2 regions of the Anaerotignum propionicum DSM 1682 genome follow, and region 2 is predicted to be linked to the other one. Evidence: riboswitches for the same ligand, from Rfam matches in the RefSeq annotation. Region 2 holds a riboswitch; the other holds the start of a gene.
The links. A riboswitch is a leader RNA that binds a small molecule or an ion and turns the genes downstream of it on or off. The one in region 2 is predicted to bind glycine.
Positions count from the first base shown of each region.

Region 1: linked by a shared signal. The riboswitch ahead of CPRO_RS06230 (APC family permease) and the one ahead of gcvT (glycine cleavage system aminomethyltransferase GcvT) in region 2 are both predicted to bind glycine.

Region 1 covers NZ_CP014223.1:1,318,734-1,326,753, reverse strand. Annotated here, with positions in the region: gene CPRO_RS06265 (complex I subunit 5 family protein) at 1-529, opposite strand, end outside; gene CPRO_RS06260 (sodium:proton antiporter) at 529-903, opposite strand; gene mbhE (hydrogen gas-evolving membrane-bound hydrogenase subunit E) at 906-1,811, opposite strand; gene CPRO_RS06250 (hydrogenase subunit MbhD domain-containing protein) at 1,813-2,067, opposite strand; gene mnhG (monovalent cation/H(+) antiporter subunit G) at 2,064-2,369, opposite strand; gene CPRO_RS06240 (MrpF/PhaF family protein) at 2,366-2,686, opposite strand; gene CPRO_RS06235 (Na+/H+ antiporter subunit E) at 2,683-3,147, opposite strand; gene CPRO_RS06230 (APC family permease) at 4,002-5,330, opposite strand; glycine riboswitch at 5,491-5,595, opposite strand; gene CPRO_RS06225 (putative polysaccharide biosynthesis protein) at 5,775-7,310, shown strand; gene CPRO_RS14855 (hypothetical protein) at 7,437-7,589, opposite strand; gene CPRO_RS06220 (methionine gamma-lyase family protein) at 7,657-8,020, opposite strand, start outside.
Region 2 covers NZ_CP014223.1:1,171,292-1,179,311, reverse strand. Annotated here, with positions in the region: gene gcvPB (aminomethyl-transferring glycine dehydrogenase subunit GcvPB) at 1-889, opposite strand, end outside; partial or broken gene gcvPA (aminomethyl-transferring glycine dehydrogenase subunit GcvPA) at 893-2,211, opposite strand; gene gcvH (glycine cleavage system protein GcvH) at 2,226-2,612, opposite strand; gene gcvT (glycine cleavage system aminomethyltransferase GcvT) at 2,628-3,716, opposite strand; glycine riboswitch at 3,926-4,000, opposite strand; gene CPRO_RS05650 (SAM-dependent methyltransferase) at 4,121-4,858, opposite strand; gene CPRO_RS05645 (CD3324 family protein) at 4,996-5,271, opposite strand; gene CPRO_RS05640 (M15 family metallopeptidase) at 5,701-6,423, opposite strand; gene CPRO_RS05635 (sensor histidine kinase) at 6,562-7,671, opposite strand; gene vanR (VanR-ABDEGLN family response regulator transcription factor) at 7,658-8,020, opposite strand, start outside.

The sequences.
Region 1 (8,020 bases), 150 kb from region 2:
AAAGACTGATTACCAAGTAGTGGGTTGTACCAACCATAGACTGGGGTGTACCCTTCGCCATAATCAACGCACAGGAAGCGATTGTATTAATCTCAATAAACACATATGCCGTAAAAATATCATTTGTATAAACCAAAGCAAGCATGGCTCCAAACAACGCATTTAACATGATAAAATACAAAGGTTGTTTTTCTTCCACTACATCCTTAAAAATAAATTGAGAACCTCCACTTACCGTCAATAGCATTACAACACTAAAGGTAGTTGCCATCAAAGCCTCCAGTGGGCCTGCCCGTAATTCATTGCCCCATGGTGCGGGAAAGTGTCCCATCATGAATGTAAACATCTCATTCTTCACCGATACACTTACCAGCAAGAGTCCAGACATAATACAAACCACAAGAACCATTCCTAAATGAATTTTATAAGCAGTCTTCCCTTTTTTTACTAAGGCTGTTACAATACCGCTGAGCATGGCCAAAAAAATACTGAAAAAGGGTATATTATGTATCCAATTTAAATGCTCCATTATTCCCCTTCCTCCTCTCTGGATAATTTCATAATTTCGTCCATATTCAACGAACCATAATGTTTATAAAGTCGCTGAACCAAAGCCAGAGAAAAGGCAGTAATACTAACAGAAACAACAATACCTGTTAAAACCAATCCTGCGGGAATAGGATTCACATAGTAGGTAGCATCTACAACTCCATCGGTTAAAATCGGCGCTACTCTGCCAAAAATATATCCTTGAGCCGCTAGAAACAAATATACCGCCGTATCCATGATATTTAAGCCAATGAATTTCTTGATCAAGTTATTTTGCAACAGCAGATTCATAAAGCCGATTCCAAATAGAATGACCGAAACTGCCTCGTAAAAATTTGTTCCCAGATGATTCATAGTTAGATATCTCCTTTAGTAAACAATGCATAAAAACCATACATGGTACATGCAACAATTAATCCAACACAAATATTCAAAGGCAAAATAAAACCTGCACTTAAAATATTTCCGGGTATTCCCTTGGGAATTTCATATCCCACATGGTTAGCCCCTGTAAAGAAGGAATAACTTTTGCAGGCAAAGTATGTCAGCAAACCCGCTGCGCATATTTTTGTAAATGTACGGAATGTGAAAAATGTTTGCATCTTCTTCTGTCCATAAGCAGAGGCATAAAGAATCAAGCCTGCGCCTATAATGGAGCCACCGGAAAAGCCGCCACCGGGTGAAAGGTGTCCATTTAGAACCACATAAATTCCATAAAGGATAACCATCGGCGCCAGCATTTTTGCACCTATCTGCAAAATAGGACGTTTTTCATTGGTATCAAAAAAATCATCCTCTTTATTTTCCTGTTCTTCTTTGGCGGAATAATTCTTTTTATCTTTCTTTAGTAAGAGAACAACACTCATTACTGCCAAAAACAATACATTTGCTTCACCGAAGGTATCGAATGCACGGTAATCTAAAATCATACCGGCAACAAAATTCACAGCCCCTGTTTCTTCAATTCCCTTTTCCAGATAGCGCACCATTACTTCGTTATTTGAGGGATTGTATGGACTTCCAAATTCCGGCAAAGCATTCACAACCGAAAGCATAATTCCTATAAAAAGAGCGGAAATACCAACGCTTAATATTGCATAATTTCGCTTGTTTTCTTTTACATTTTGTACAGAAAAAAACTTGCGCCAATTCAAACTCTCTTTAGGCGTTCTGGTAGCAATATATTTATCCGCATTCAAGATGACTTCCTCACCATCCACCCATGCCTTTAAATGCTTCCAAAATGATTTTTTGTCCTTCATATCAACCCTCACGCGTACCTTTCAAAATATGAACTTTTTTCAGTGTGAGGAAGAATAAAACACTGTCTACACCTGCGCCCACCGCAGCCTCCGTAATGGCTAGATCGGGAGACTCCAAAAATAACCAAATAACTGCCATAATAGAGCTATAACCCATAAAAATAATAACTGCTATGAACAGATTTTTTGTAAGAGAAACACCCAAAGCGCAGGCAACTAAAAACGCCAGCAATATAATCTGGATTACCGTACTCATTTTTCATGCACCCTTTCCTCGTAGTTCTTATTTGTTAAAACTTCAACCTTGGCAATGCTATGGGTTGCAATAGGACTGGAAAGCCAAAAAAATAAGATGATTAAGAATAGCTTTGCAATAGCAAAAAAATCAAGGGTCAAAATCATCACACCTATTACAATTAAAACCAATCCTAAGGTATCCCCTAATGCAGCCGCATGTATTCTGTTTAAAACATATTTAAAACGAAAAACTCCAATCACAGAAAATAAAAACACAATAAGTCCTGCAATGATAAAAAACGTAGCCAATATTTCTCTCATTTTTCTTCAGCCTCCGTTTCCACCCTTTTTAAAAACAGTTCTCTGCCTTTGTGATGCAGTGACACAACATGACAAATAATTACGACTGCAAGAAAGCTTAATAATGTATAAACCAATGAAACATCAATTAAACAAATCTCTTTTAAATAAACTGAAAGAATGCAAATCGTTGCTGTGGTCATAGTACCAATCATATTAATTGCAACAATTCGATCTGTAAATCTTGGTCCTATGATTGCTCTAACAAAAATGACACATATTCCAAGTGCTAAAACGCCCAAAGCAATTTCCAGCACTGTTTTCATAATTTCGCTCATTGCTTCGCCTCCAACTCCCTTATTTGTTTCGCAAAAATAGACTCACCCAAATCCTTGCCAAAAGATTTATCCAGTGCATGAATTAAATATTCATCATCCTCCAATTGAATGGTAAATGTTCCAGGTGTTAAGGTTATTGAGTTTGCAAGAATTACTTTTCCTAAGTCTGACTTTAAATCTGTTTTAAATTTTACAAGGGATGGTTCAAATTCTTTTTTAGAAGATAAGACGAGACGAATAACAGCTAAATTGGCTTTTATGATTTCTAGTGTTAGTATTATAAAATACTTTATATAAAGATGAAAATTTTTTAGAATTTTAATTTCATGATCTGCTCGATAACCCAAATGCTTACACATAAACCAGTACAGCCATGCGCAAATAATAATGCCAAACAATAAAATTTCAAGAGTCACTTTTCCATTAAAAATTATCCACAACAAAAGAAGCAGTAAAAACATATTCTCATCCTTTCCCCCTGTCAATAAACTGTCTTAAAGTAAATCGTGTTAGATTTTCTGTGTATTTTTTATACATAAATTCCCCCAGTGACTGTGCTTTGCAATTCATCAATCTTTCCTCCAAAGCAATAGTTCTGCAATTTTCTCCATAAAGAGACATAAGAATCTAAAAAAGGATACAAACTCCTTTACAAAATTTTACGAAATCTTAACACCCTACTTACAACAAATTAAAATAATTTACCTAAACTACATTCAACTACTATATTATGGTCTAACTAAGAGTAGTTGTCAAGCACTGCATAATATGTAACAACAATAATTGAACATTATTCTAACTTCCAACACTTATGCTATCATATTTACACATAAGCTAAATTAATCCGCTTTTATTTTTGTCTATTATTAATAATTTCATAGGTGATTCTATAGAAAAATTCTTTTTATAAATGAAATTTTCCCTTTAAAATCAACAAAAAAAACAGTTCATTTAAATCTTATCTTATCTGACAAGAAGTTAGTAAATATGTATTTTATAAGCTTCTGTTACACCATTGTTTGCGGATTTTTTCTTATAAGTTTACATTAAATTTTTTCAAAATAATAATTTTGTGCATTTTGCTACCTATAGAAATTTTAAAAAATATATATGCAAATATTCTTATAACCATCATTTCTATCATTTTTTGCATCACGTTTATGCAGATTTACTCTTCTTTTTTCATAACAATCTGCTGTTAAAAATAAAAATTCTTCAATATTAGACAATCATATTCTGTCTTTTACATAAAAAAAAGACATATGGGTGGGGACCATATGTCTCATTGGGAAAAATGGAAAGCAATATAATACGATTAATTTGCTTTCTTTCTTGTTGTCATGTTGTAAATTGGCAACCCGATTAAAGTAAGAATGATGCTGCCAATTGCCAATAGTCTAGTTGTTGAACCAGACATAAGCAACTGATTTAATACTACATAAATGCCACTGATAATGGCAATTGCAGGAATCACAGGATACAGAGGCACCTTATAGGTTCTGACTGCATCAGGTTGGGTTTTTCTTAAGCGAATTACCGCAAAGAAAGTTAGTGTATAAAAAATCCAGCAAGAAAATACCGCTAAATCTGTTAATCTATTAAACTGTCCGCTGATTGCAAAAAGACAACCAATGCCACCTACCAATATAATGGAGTTTGTAGGAACCTGTGCTTTGTTGATTTTTCCAAGGCTGCTGCTAAAAGGCAGTGTGCCCACCTCAGCCAAAGAATAAGTTACACGAGAGCCGGAAAGGATAAAGCCGTTTGCCGCACCCAAAACGGAAATCATAATACCTACGGAAATAATTTTACCGCCTATATCACCAAAAATTGCAATAGCAACCGCAGATGCAGGTGCAGATAAATTCATCAATTCATTTGCAGGCAAAACCCAAAGGTATGCCAAGTTAATTGTAAAGTATACTGCCATGATTCCTGAAACACCACCAACGATTGCAACTGGCAAATCTTTGCCGGGATTTTTCATTTCCCCTGCGATAGCGCCAACATTGGTCCAGCCTTCAAAGGCAAATAAAATCGCAATCATCAACTGACCTAAAATAACTGCTGGGTTAAGTCCTTCGCTTACCATGGGTGTAAAGATGGGATTCGCTCCCGAACCACGAATAAAACCAAATACCATAAGTAAAATCAAAGGAATTAATTTACAAATTGTAAATATAATCTGCGCTCCACCGCCAACAGCTGAACCCAAACTATTCAAAAAAATAAGAAAAATAATAGCGCCAATTGCCATAGGCAATTTAAAACCATCGCCTACAAAAAGAGTTGCCTGCTCCGCAAAAATTACGGCAAGAGCTGCAATCATTGCAGGATAAAACAAAATGCTCTGCATCCACCCGGCTAAAAAGCCAACTTTCTTGCCAAAGGCTTCTTCCAAATAAACAACCATACCCCCGGTTTTGGGAATCATAATTGCTACCTCTGCGAAAGTCATCGCTGCAGCGATACAAACCAAACCGGTAATAATCCACGCCAGCATACCCAAACCTGGCGCACCTCCTGTTGCTGTATAAATTGCCTGAGGCTTAAAGAAAACGCCTGAACCAATTACGCAGCCTACAACTGTAGCCATCGCCGTGGACATTCCAAGATTCTTTTTCAGCTCTTGTTTTTTTTCCATAGTTTACCCTCCAATAGATAATAATCAGAATAAGTGCAAATTTGCCAGTTTTTCGCAAGAAAAAAGGACATACAAGCAGTATTATGCCTATATGTCCTCTGTATCTTCACCTGAAAGCATTACTTCGACGGCGGCCTCAAAAAGGCTCTTTCCAGAGTTCCATCCACACAAGGTCCCTTGCACCTGAAAGTTTCTTCAAAAGCGGCTCTTTTGAATTGCTCCATCGGTTCTTACTTCTACTTATAAGATCTCCCTTGCGTATCAACTGGCTTTATGTAATTTGTAAAATGAGTATACATTTTTCATTGGAAAATGTCAATAGTTATGCTGTATTTTTTTTAACTCATATTAAAATTTCTTATAAATAGCGAAATACGAAAAAGTATTTCTGTTTTGCCGAAATTCTTCATATTATGTAACAATACCCGTACATAAGGTGATGGAATGAGCAGAAAAACAATTATAACAGGGACGTTGATTTTAACAGCGGCCAACTTAATTACAAAATTGATGGGTTTCTTTTACCGTGTATTTATGTCAAATACAATCGGGGCAGAAGGTATTGGCTTGTATCAGTTAATTATGCCAATTTATATATTAACGTGGAGTATTACTTCTGCCGGATTCACAACAACGATTTCCCGTCTGTCAGCGCAAGAAAATGTACTTGGGCAATCGGGTAACATCGGACGCATCGTAAAACAATCCATTATGCTTTCCTTAATGGTTAGCATAATCGTTTCCGGTTGCCTATTTCTGTTTGCAGACAATATCGCTTTGTTTGTATTAAAAGACGGTCGCGCCGCCCTATCCTTACGTTTGCTGTCCTTTGCAATACCCTTTATGGCCACTGGCTCGTGCCTTAGGGGCTTTTTTCTTGGTCTCCAAAACGCAATGGTACCTGCCTTTTCTCAAGTCTTAGAGCAGGCAGTGCGTATTTTAACTATTTATCTTCTTGCAGGTATTTTTGTTCCTATGGGTTTAACCTATGCATGTTGTGCTGCCGTAGCCGGTATTGTTTTGGGCGAATTTCTTTCCTTTGCCTTTGTTTTTGTAAGCTACTTGCGCTTTAAAAGACGGAAAAAGATGATTAAAAGACCAACGCTTTCTTCATACGCCGCCTGCAATATGATTTTGGCCATGGCTTTGCCCCTTTCTGCAACAAAAATTGCAGCCTCTTTGCTTTCAACTGCAGAAAATATATTAATTCCTCGGCAGTTGCAGCTTTATGGTCAAAATGCAAAGGAAGCCCTCATTTCCTATGGTGAATTAACAGGTATGGCTCTACCACTGATTCTACTGCCTTCTGCCTGTCTAATGGCGGCCTCTGTATCCTTAGTACCGGAAATTTCAGAGGCTTGCGCAGTCAAACAAAACCAAAGAATTAGCCGTACCGTTTCCGTTACCTTTCTTTTTACCTTTATTGTTGGCATTGGTGCGGCCTCCCTTTTTGCTGTTTTTCCCAGGGAGATTTGCTATATTGTCTATAATCGGCAAGGCTTAGGGGAATTATTATTTCCGCTGGCGTTCCTTTGTCCGTTTTTGTATGCCCAAACGACAATGCATGGGCTTTTAAATGGCATGGGAGAGCAGATGTTTTTATTTCAAAACAACTTGATTAGTTCGGTAATTACCATTATGGGAATTTGGTTTTTTATGCCCCTATATGGTATTCCAGCTTTTTTAATCTCTTGGGCGGCAGGAATGGCCTATTCCGTAGGTTCTTGCCTACGAAAGCTTTACATACGCACAGGTGTTTTTCCGGACCTTGCTGACTGTTTCCTAAAACCCCTATTGGCAGGGGCAGCATCAGGATTGCTGATTCGTTATATCATCCGTATCTCCACGCCATCAAAGCTTCTTTTTTTCCTATCCTTAACGGCAATGGGATTGCTATATCTCTTCTTCTTGATGATGCTGGGCTGTTTTTCGAAAGAAAATATGACGGCTTTTTTTGGAAAGCAGAAGAAAAAAACTTAATTATGATGATTAAAATACAAAATCGGAGCACCGACTTCTGGCGCCCCGATTTTTATTTATCTTTTTATAATTTCCCTAATTATCAATAAACTCTAGAGTTCCACTATCTCTCAGAACTTGAAGTATCTAACGAATCTTTGCTTTGATATTTTTGTTGTTGGGATACAAATTTGACAGCTTTCCTTCAAATTTATATACTTCCTGAAGGGTAAAAACGTCACTTTCAATGTGTTGAATGAAATCTAAAACATCAGTCGTCCAATCTCTCGTTTCTTCCATATTAACCTTCTTTCTAGCTAATATTTTTTCATCAATAGACTAATCATTTACCCTTCAATACTGATAGCTACATTTTGATTTCCACCAGATTTTTTTCATACAACTTTTGCAATGACATCATAATACCGAATTTTGCATGAAACCAAGTTAACCCACCTTGAAAATAGACAGAATACGGTGGTCGAATAGGGCCATCGGCGCTCAGTTCTATAGAAGAACCCTGTACAAACGCCCCAGCGGCCATAATAACATCACAATTATAACCTGGCATTGCATAAGGCACAGGCTTAACATAGCTATCCACAGGTGCCGCCGCCTGTATGCCCTCGCAAAAAGCAATAACGCCCTCTGCAGTACCCAACTCCACCGCCTGAATGATGTCGTGGCGAGATTCCAAACTGTTTGGGATTACACGGAATCCAAGCTTTTCA
Region 2 (8,020 bases):
TTTCTTCACTCCGCACTGACGGCAGAAATTCTGAAAGAAATTCCTTGCAACCAACAGGGCCACTTCCGGGGCCACCGCCACCATGAGGTGTAGAAAAAGTCTTATGTAAATTTACATGAATCACATCAAACCCCATATCACCGGGTCTTGCAATCCCCATAATCGCATTTAGGTTTGCCCCGTCATAATAATTGATTCCTCCGCAGCTATGTATGATATTGGTAATCTCCAAGATATTCTTATCAAACAAACCCAGTGTATTGGGATTTGTCAGCATAAGCCCTGCGGTATCACTTCCCACAGCTTCTTTCAGTTTTTCAATATCTACACCCCCATCTTGATTAGATGGAACCGTTATCGTCTCAAAGCCTGCCATTGTTGCACTCGCCGGATTTGTTCCATGGGCAGAATCGGGAACAATAATCTTGGTTCTTTTTGTATCCCCAAGTTTTTGGTGATACGCCTTTATCATCAAAAGTCCCGTTAACTCTCCATGGGCACCTGCCCCTGGCTGCATGGTAAAGTGAGTCATCCCAGTTATTTCGCAGAGATATTTCTCCAGCAAATTCATCACTTCAAGACAGCCTTGTACCGTATCCTCCGTCTGCAATGGATGAATTTCAGTAAATCCACTGAGACCTGCCATTGCCTCATTTATTTTAGGGTTATACTTCATGGTACATGAGCCCAATGGATAAGCACCATGATTTACGCCATATGCTTTCTCCCCAAGCTCACTATAATGCCTGTTTAAATCAGTCTCTGCTATTTCAGGCAGCTTCAAAGGTATCTTTCTTTGAAATTGTGAGGAGGGTAATACTTCCGGCACATCACATAAGGGCAAAAAACTTGTTCCTCGACCTTCTCTACTTTTTTCAAAAACCAACATTTCTCACACCTCCTGCAATATAGCAATTAATTCGTCAATATCTTTCTTGCTGTTCATTTCCGTACAGCACCATAAAATTTTCCCTTTATTTTCTTCCCTCAATGGATATCCTCCTAAGATTCCTTTGGACTCCAGAAGGCGCATCACCTCACTGACAGGTTTTGGGGATTCCGTCACAAACTCATTAAAAATTTCCTCTTTATTGACTAGCTTAAATCCCAACTCACTGAGTCTTTCTGCCAGATAATCTGCCTTTGACATACTCTGAACCGCCACTTCTCGTAGGCCTTTCTTTCCCATTGCAGAAAGATATACGCCTGCCGCAAGGGCACATAGAGCCTCATTGGAGCATATATTGCTGGATGACTTCTCCCTTCTAATGTGCTGTTCTCTTGCCTGCAATGTAAGCACATATCCTATTTTTCCATTGGAATCCTTCGTCTGTCCAACAATCCTACCGGGAAGCTTTCTCTTCATGGCGTCCACCGTTGCCATAAACCCAAGATACGGACCTCCGAAGCTAAGGGGTATCCCCAACGGCTGACCTTCTCCCACTGCAATATCTGCACTGTATTCTCTGGGTGTTTTTGCAATTCCAAGGGAAATGGGGTTTACACCCATAATAAATTTTGCTCCTGCACTATGAGTCACTTCCCCTATCTTTTCCCCATCTTCAAAGCTGCCATAGAAATTTGGCTGTTGAATATACACACATGCCGTAGATGAGTCAATTTTCTTTTCAATAAATGAAATATCCGTTACGCCGTTTTTTCAGGAACGATGATGAGTTCTATATTTTTACCAAAACAATAGGTATAAACGGTATCCAAAACGAATGGATTCACGGTCTTTGAAATAAAGACCTTTGATCGTTTTCTTTCCTGGCACATCATAATGCTCTCGGCGGCCGCTGTAGCTCCATCATACACCGATGCATTGGAGGCATCCATTCCCGTTAAATCGCAGATCATTGTTTGATATTCAAAGATTGACTGCAAGATTCCCTGACTGATTTCAGGCTGATAGGGTGTATATGCCGTCAAAAGACTTTCTTTAGATATAACACTTTTCACAATTGCAGGAATAAAATGTCTATATGCCCCTGCCCCTCTAAAAATAGAGGTGAAAACCTTATTTTTATTTGCCAGACCCATCATATTCCTGTGTACTTCCAGTTCTGACATACCCTCGGGTAAACAAAGTTCCTTTTTCAGCCTTACCTGCTGGGGTATATCTTCAAAAAGTTCTTTTTCAGAATGCAAGCCGAACGTAGAAAGCATTTCTTGCCTTTCCAAATCTGTTGAAGGAACATAGCTTCCCATTGTTTCACCCCCATTTATGCATCTTCTTGTATGCTTTCAATAAATGCCTTATATTCATCCGCACGCAAAAGCTCCCCTTTTTCGGTAATGTTATCAAACTTTACCAGCCATGCTTCATAGGCATCTTGGTTTATTTTTTCTGGTGCATCCAAAAGTTCCTCATTGATTGCACTTACTGTGCCACCCACAGGGGTATAAATGTCAGAGACTGCCTTTACAGACTCTACATCTGCAAATGAACCGTCAACACCGACTTCATCACCCACCTCCGGCAGATTAACAAATACAATATCACCTAACGCTGATTGGGCATAATCTGTCAGTCCCACTATTGCACTTTCTCCATCAAATTTAATCCACTCATGAAATTTTGAATAAAATAAATCGTTTAATATCTTCATATTTTCTCCTCCTTATTATACTTCATTTGTTCTCTTGTAAAATGGCAGGGCAACAATCTCTGCTTTTATTTTTCCGTTTCTTGCCATAACCTCCACAACCGTTCCAACGGCACATTTTTGATTCAATAGTGCAATGGCACCGGAATAACCCAAAAATGGAAAATGAGTCCCTGATGTTGTCTGCCCAATGATCGTGTCTTCCAAATAAACAGAAGCATTTTCTCGCATAATACCCCTACTAATAGCCTTAAGACCTACCCGAACCCTCTTGTTTTCTTCATTATGTAGCATAGCAGTTTTTCCGATAAAATCCTCTTTCGCCATCTTAACAGCAAAACGGAGACCACATTCTAATGGCGAAGTTTCGTTGTTCAGCTCATGCCCATACAGGGGCATTGCCGCCTCCAGTCGCAGTGTATCTCTAGCACCTAGTCCGCAAGGAATCAACCCATCCTCCTTCCCCACTTCCAATAACAAATTCCACAGTTTTTCCGCATCCTCCCAATCAAGATAAATTTCAACGCCATCCTCCCCTGTATATCCCGTTCTTGAGATAATACAATTAATACCAGAGATATTTCCATCAAACAAAACAGTATAATATTTCTCTGGAATACTTTTGCCGTCTGCCAGCTTCTTTAAAATATCAATGGATTTGGGGCCTTGAAGGGCTATCTGCGCCACTTTATCTGAAATGTCAGTAAACGCCACATCTCCAAATTGGTGCGCAAGCATCCATTCATAATCCTTATCCTTATTTGCGGCATTCACTACGATAAAATAATCACTTTCTCCTCTTTTATAGACAATTAAATCATCCACCGTACCGCCATTTTCGTTGCACATCAGGCTGTATCTCGCCTGACCATCAGTCATATTAGAAAAATCATTTGTAAGCATATACTGAAGATTGGCAAGAGCATCCTTGCCTGTACACAGTATTTCTCCCATGTGGGAGACGTCGAAAAGACCTGCCTTTGTACGAACTGCCATGTGTTCCGCAATGACGCCGCAATACTGAACAGGCAGGGTAAAGTCCGCAAAATCAACCATTTTGCCCTTTGCATTCATGTGTGTATGATATAGAGGTGTTTTTTTTCCCATTTTGCGATTCTCCTTTACAAATTATTTTTTACTTCTGCATTTTTCTTTTTTTCTTTTTGTAAAAAAAAAAGAGACTATTGCAAATATTCCTTTTGAATATTTACATTAGTCTCTGTCCTTTTTAACCTGAAAGATTAGTACCGAAAATGTCTGCACATTCTTCGGTAATTACTTCTTCGGTACAACTCAATTGTTGTTCTCCAGAGTATCGTCAGAATTCAATCCTTTTACCTGAGAGTTTTTCCCCTTCGGTGCTGCATAACAGTCTCTCTTGAATCCATCATCCATTTTTTATTAAATTTTCTATATAATACCATTTATTTCTATATAATGCAATACTTTTTCAAGAAAGTATATGACTTTTTATTAATACATTAAAGTCATTTGAATTTCCATATCTTTAACTAAAAAAAATCAGTTACATCATTTTTTTGCAGCACAAAAGCAATAAAATTTAGGTATTTACCTCCGCCTGCCTCCATCGTCTTTCGGTCATTCACTGCAATCGCATTTTCTTGATTCAACCAATCTGACCAAAGTTCATTATTGTCACCCTTCATTTCATAAATGGAAATAATATCAGCATTCTTACTATGGCTCAATATGTCCTTCCAATAAGTAATATCATGCAGATATGCAAGCTGCTCCGGTGTCCACGAGAGAAGCAATTCCTCTGGTAGATTATCATGGCAATCCTTTTTCATACCCGGAACACAAACATAAAGATAACCGCCGCTTTTTACAAAGGGTAACAGCTTAGCATCTAAATATTCTCCATCACGCCCCCAAAAATTGTAGGAATCCGTACTTACCACTGCATCAAAAAATTCCTTTTCGAAGGGCAAAGCAGTTGCATCAGCTTTAACAGGGGTGATTTGTTCAGGGGTTAACCCCATTTCGTAAAAAAACTTACAGTTTTCATGGGGCTCACTCCACAAATCAGCGGCGTAAACCCTAAACCCATAATCCTTTGCTAACATAACGCTTGTAAGTCCTTGCCCGCTTCCCAAGTCGCAAACGACGCTGCCAGCAGGAATTTTGTGGTCTTCCAGCATTTCTTCTTGCAGCTTAAATGGGTTAGGCCCCATGATTTTAGCCAGTAATTTTGAGGTGTTATATTTTTGACTCATTGGATATTCCATTGTAATCTCTCCTTCTCTTCATTTCTTATTTTATAATATACTTCATTATATATCCCCAATTTTATAAAAGCTCCCTACAAAACAGTTCAGAAATAAAAAAGCGACATGGCGTTTTTAATCCATGTCGCTTTTGCAGCCTAATTATTATTTTTCATAGTAGACAATATCTTATAGATCGTTTTGGGGGATAAAAAATATTTATTGGCTAGATTCTCAACAGTCATTCCACATTTATATTCTGCAAAAATATCAGCGTTTCGCTGAATATATGGTTGTCTACTATCTTTTCGCTCTCCCCATGCCCTTTTATTCTCATCTTTTCGTGGAATATAAAGGTATTCGCCATCTATATGTTGCTGTATTGCCACAATTAAATTTTCCGGTAATACACAATTTGCATTTTTATAGCCCATTTGTGCGCCCTCCTAAATCGTTTAAATAGGATTTCGCAAGGACTATCTACATATTTGAATTATGCGACAGCCCTCGCTACGCACAATACCGACTCCAATGCTCCTTTGATAAGACAATGCCCCTTTCATAATATCTATTGTTATTATCTTACATAAGTATATCAATAGCCCCATTTCCTGTCAAGATTGTCGCATCATAAAGATCTACCCGCATTTACAATTTATTCCAACTGAATTGATTTATTTCCCATCCAGCGAAAAAACGCCGTTCTCAAGAATATTTCCCAAAAAATAATTTTGTTATGAAAGAATTCATATTCTTCCTAATTCTTTTTTGGAATAACAGTGCACATCAGCACAAGATTGATTATCATTTCTTACCCATTTTTTTCTTTTCCATCGTGCAATTTCTTATTCAGTCATTATTTTTTATTTATTCATATAACTAATGTATTCTTCAAGACAGATGTTTTGATTATAAATTTCAGTTGCCACCTTTTCACCAACATAGCGATAATGCCATGGTTCGTGGGATACTCCTGTTATATCAGTCTTATTGGAGGGATAACGCTGAATAAATCCGTAACGATGGGCATTGTTGGCAAGCCATTCATACACTTCACTTCCCTTTGAATAAATTCCGTCTGCGTTAATGTCAACTGCAATTCCCAATTCATGCTCACTGGTACCCGGAATGGCCACCCAAAGCTCCGCTTCTTTTCTGGCTTCTTTGGAGGATAGCCCCTGCGCTTTAAAAGCTGAAATTTTTTCGTCATAAATACTTTGCTGTATCTCTTGTGTTCGATATCCTGATGCAACAATGGGATATATCCCTTTTTTTCTTGCATCATCAAACATTGCTTGCAAGTATGGATATATACGCTCATCTACGAATTGTCCCTTGCCTACTTCGGTAAGCTTCATCTCCGATGGCGTAAGAATAGGATTCCATTTGTTAACCAAAACCAAGCTCCAATCATCCTCATTTTTGTTTACCGAATCAACATGAAATAGTCTGTGGTAGGTATTCTCCACGTTTCGTCTGTTGATTTCCATGTGACCAAGTATGAATATATAACTAACAAGTATGAGAATAAAAAAGAGCCTCAGCCTTTTCTTTCTCTTCTGATTCCGTCTTGATTTTCTTGCCACAGAAATTCCTCCTTGATTTATGACAAATTAAAAGCACTCCTGCTTTGACACAAAGATTGTATCTTAGACAAGGGTGCCGTTTTTTTGTTTATTCAAAAGAATTTCTGATTTTTATATACGTAAATCCTTACAAATTACCTACGAACGTGGTAGTGTAACAATAAATTCCACTATCTCATCTTTACTATCTGCCGTAATTGTTCCTCGGTGTAGTGAAATAATTTCTTTAGCAATAGCTAGTCCCAACCCTGCACCTCCATTATTGGTGCCTCTGGCTGTATCAAGTCGATAAAATTGTTCAAAAATCCTATCAAGCTTTTCTTTTTCAATGGTATTTCCATGATTGAAAAACGTAATCATTGTTTCAGAACTGTTCTGAGTCACAGTAATTTCAATGGTAGTATTGGCAAAACTATAAAACACAGCGTTTCTAAGCAAATTATCAAATACACGTTGTAATTTGTTTGCATCACATTTTGTATGAACATTAGTAGAAACATTCAGTTTGCATTCTAATTTTTTATCCGATAGCATTGGGTTAAATTCAAATACAAGTTGCTCTAGCAATCGTGTTAAATTCACATTGCTGTATTGTAGTTCAATATTTGAAAGGTTAAATCTTGTGATTTCAAAAAATTCATTAATTAACTCCTCCAAGCGCTCTGCTTTATTCAAAGAAATGGACAGATATTTTTCCCTAAGCTCTTCTGAAATTTGATTTTCATCAAGGAGCAAAGTAAGGTAACCGATGACTGAAGTAAGGGGTGTTTTTAAATCATGGGCTAAATAAACAATTAGGTCATTTTTTCTTTGTTCTGCCTCTTTTGCAAGCTGTGCATTACGTAGCGCCATTTCTCTCGCTTGATTTAGTTCATCTTGAACACTTTTTAAGTCATTGGGAAGAATAATTTGCTGGTCGGTTGGTATAGCAAGTTTTTCGGATGCTGCTATCATATGATCAAGATAGTAAAGTGGTTTTTTCACAAAGTGGTAAGTGATAAAAACCCAGCTTGCAATAATCGGGATCCCCAAAAAGATATATAAGTTATTTTTAATAAATTTCAAAAATATATAAAGTGGGTCATCTTCAACCCAAATAAAGCCTTTGAGCAGATCATATGCAATAAATGCAACAAAAAGAAAGCCGATTACAATTGCGGCAAATGACGCAAAACATTGGAACGCAATTTTTCTACTAAGTTGACTTTTATAATTTGATTGCGAACTTGGCGAATTATTCAATGGTATAGCCAACCCCCCATACAGTTTTAATGAATTTCGGATTTTTAGCAGGTTCTTTTAATTTTTCTCTTAGCCTTCCGATATGAGCCATGACAGTGTTGTTATTATCCAAATATTTTTCTCCCCAAACTGCTTCAAAAAGTTCTTCAGAAGATATTACCTTGCCTCGCTTTTCACATAGGTACCAAAGAATAGAAAACTCTATGGGGGTTAAAGTAACTTCTTTATTAAAAAGCTTACATCTATGGGTACTTTTATTAATCATCAATCCGTTAAAATCAAATTCATCTTTCACGATATCGAAATTACCCTTGGTGCTGTTGCTATTATATTTGACGTAGCGTCGTAACTGGGT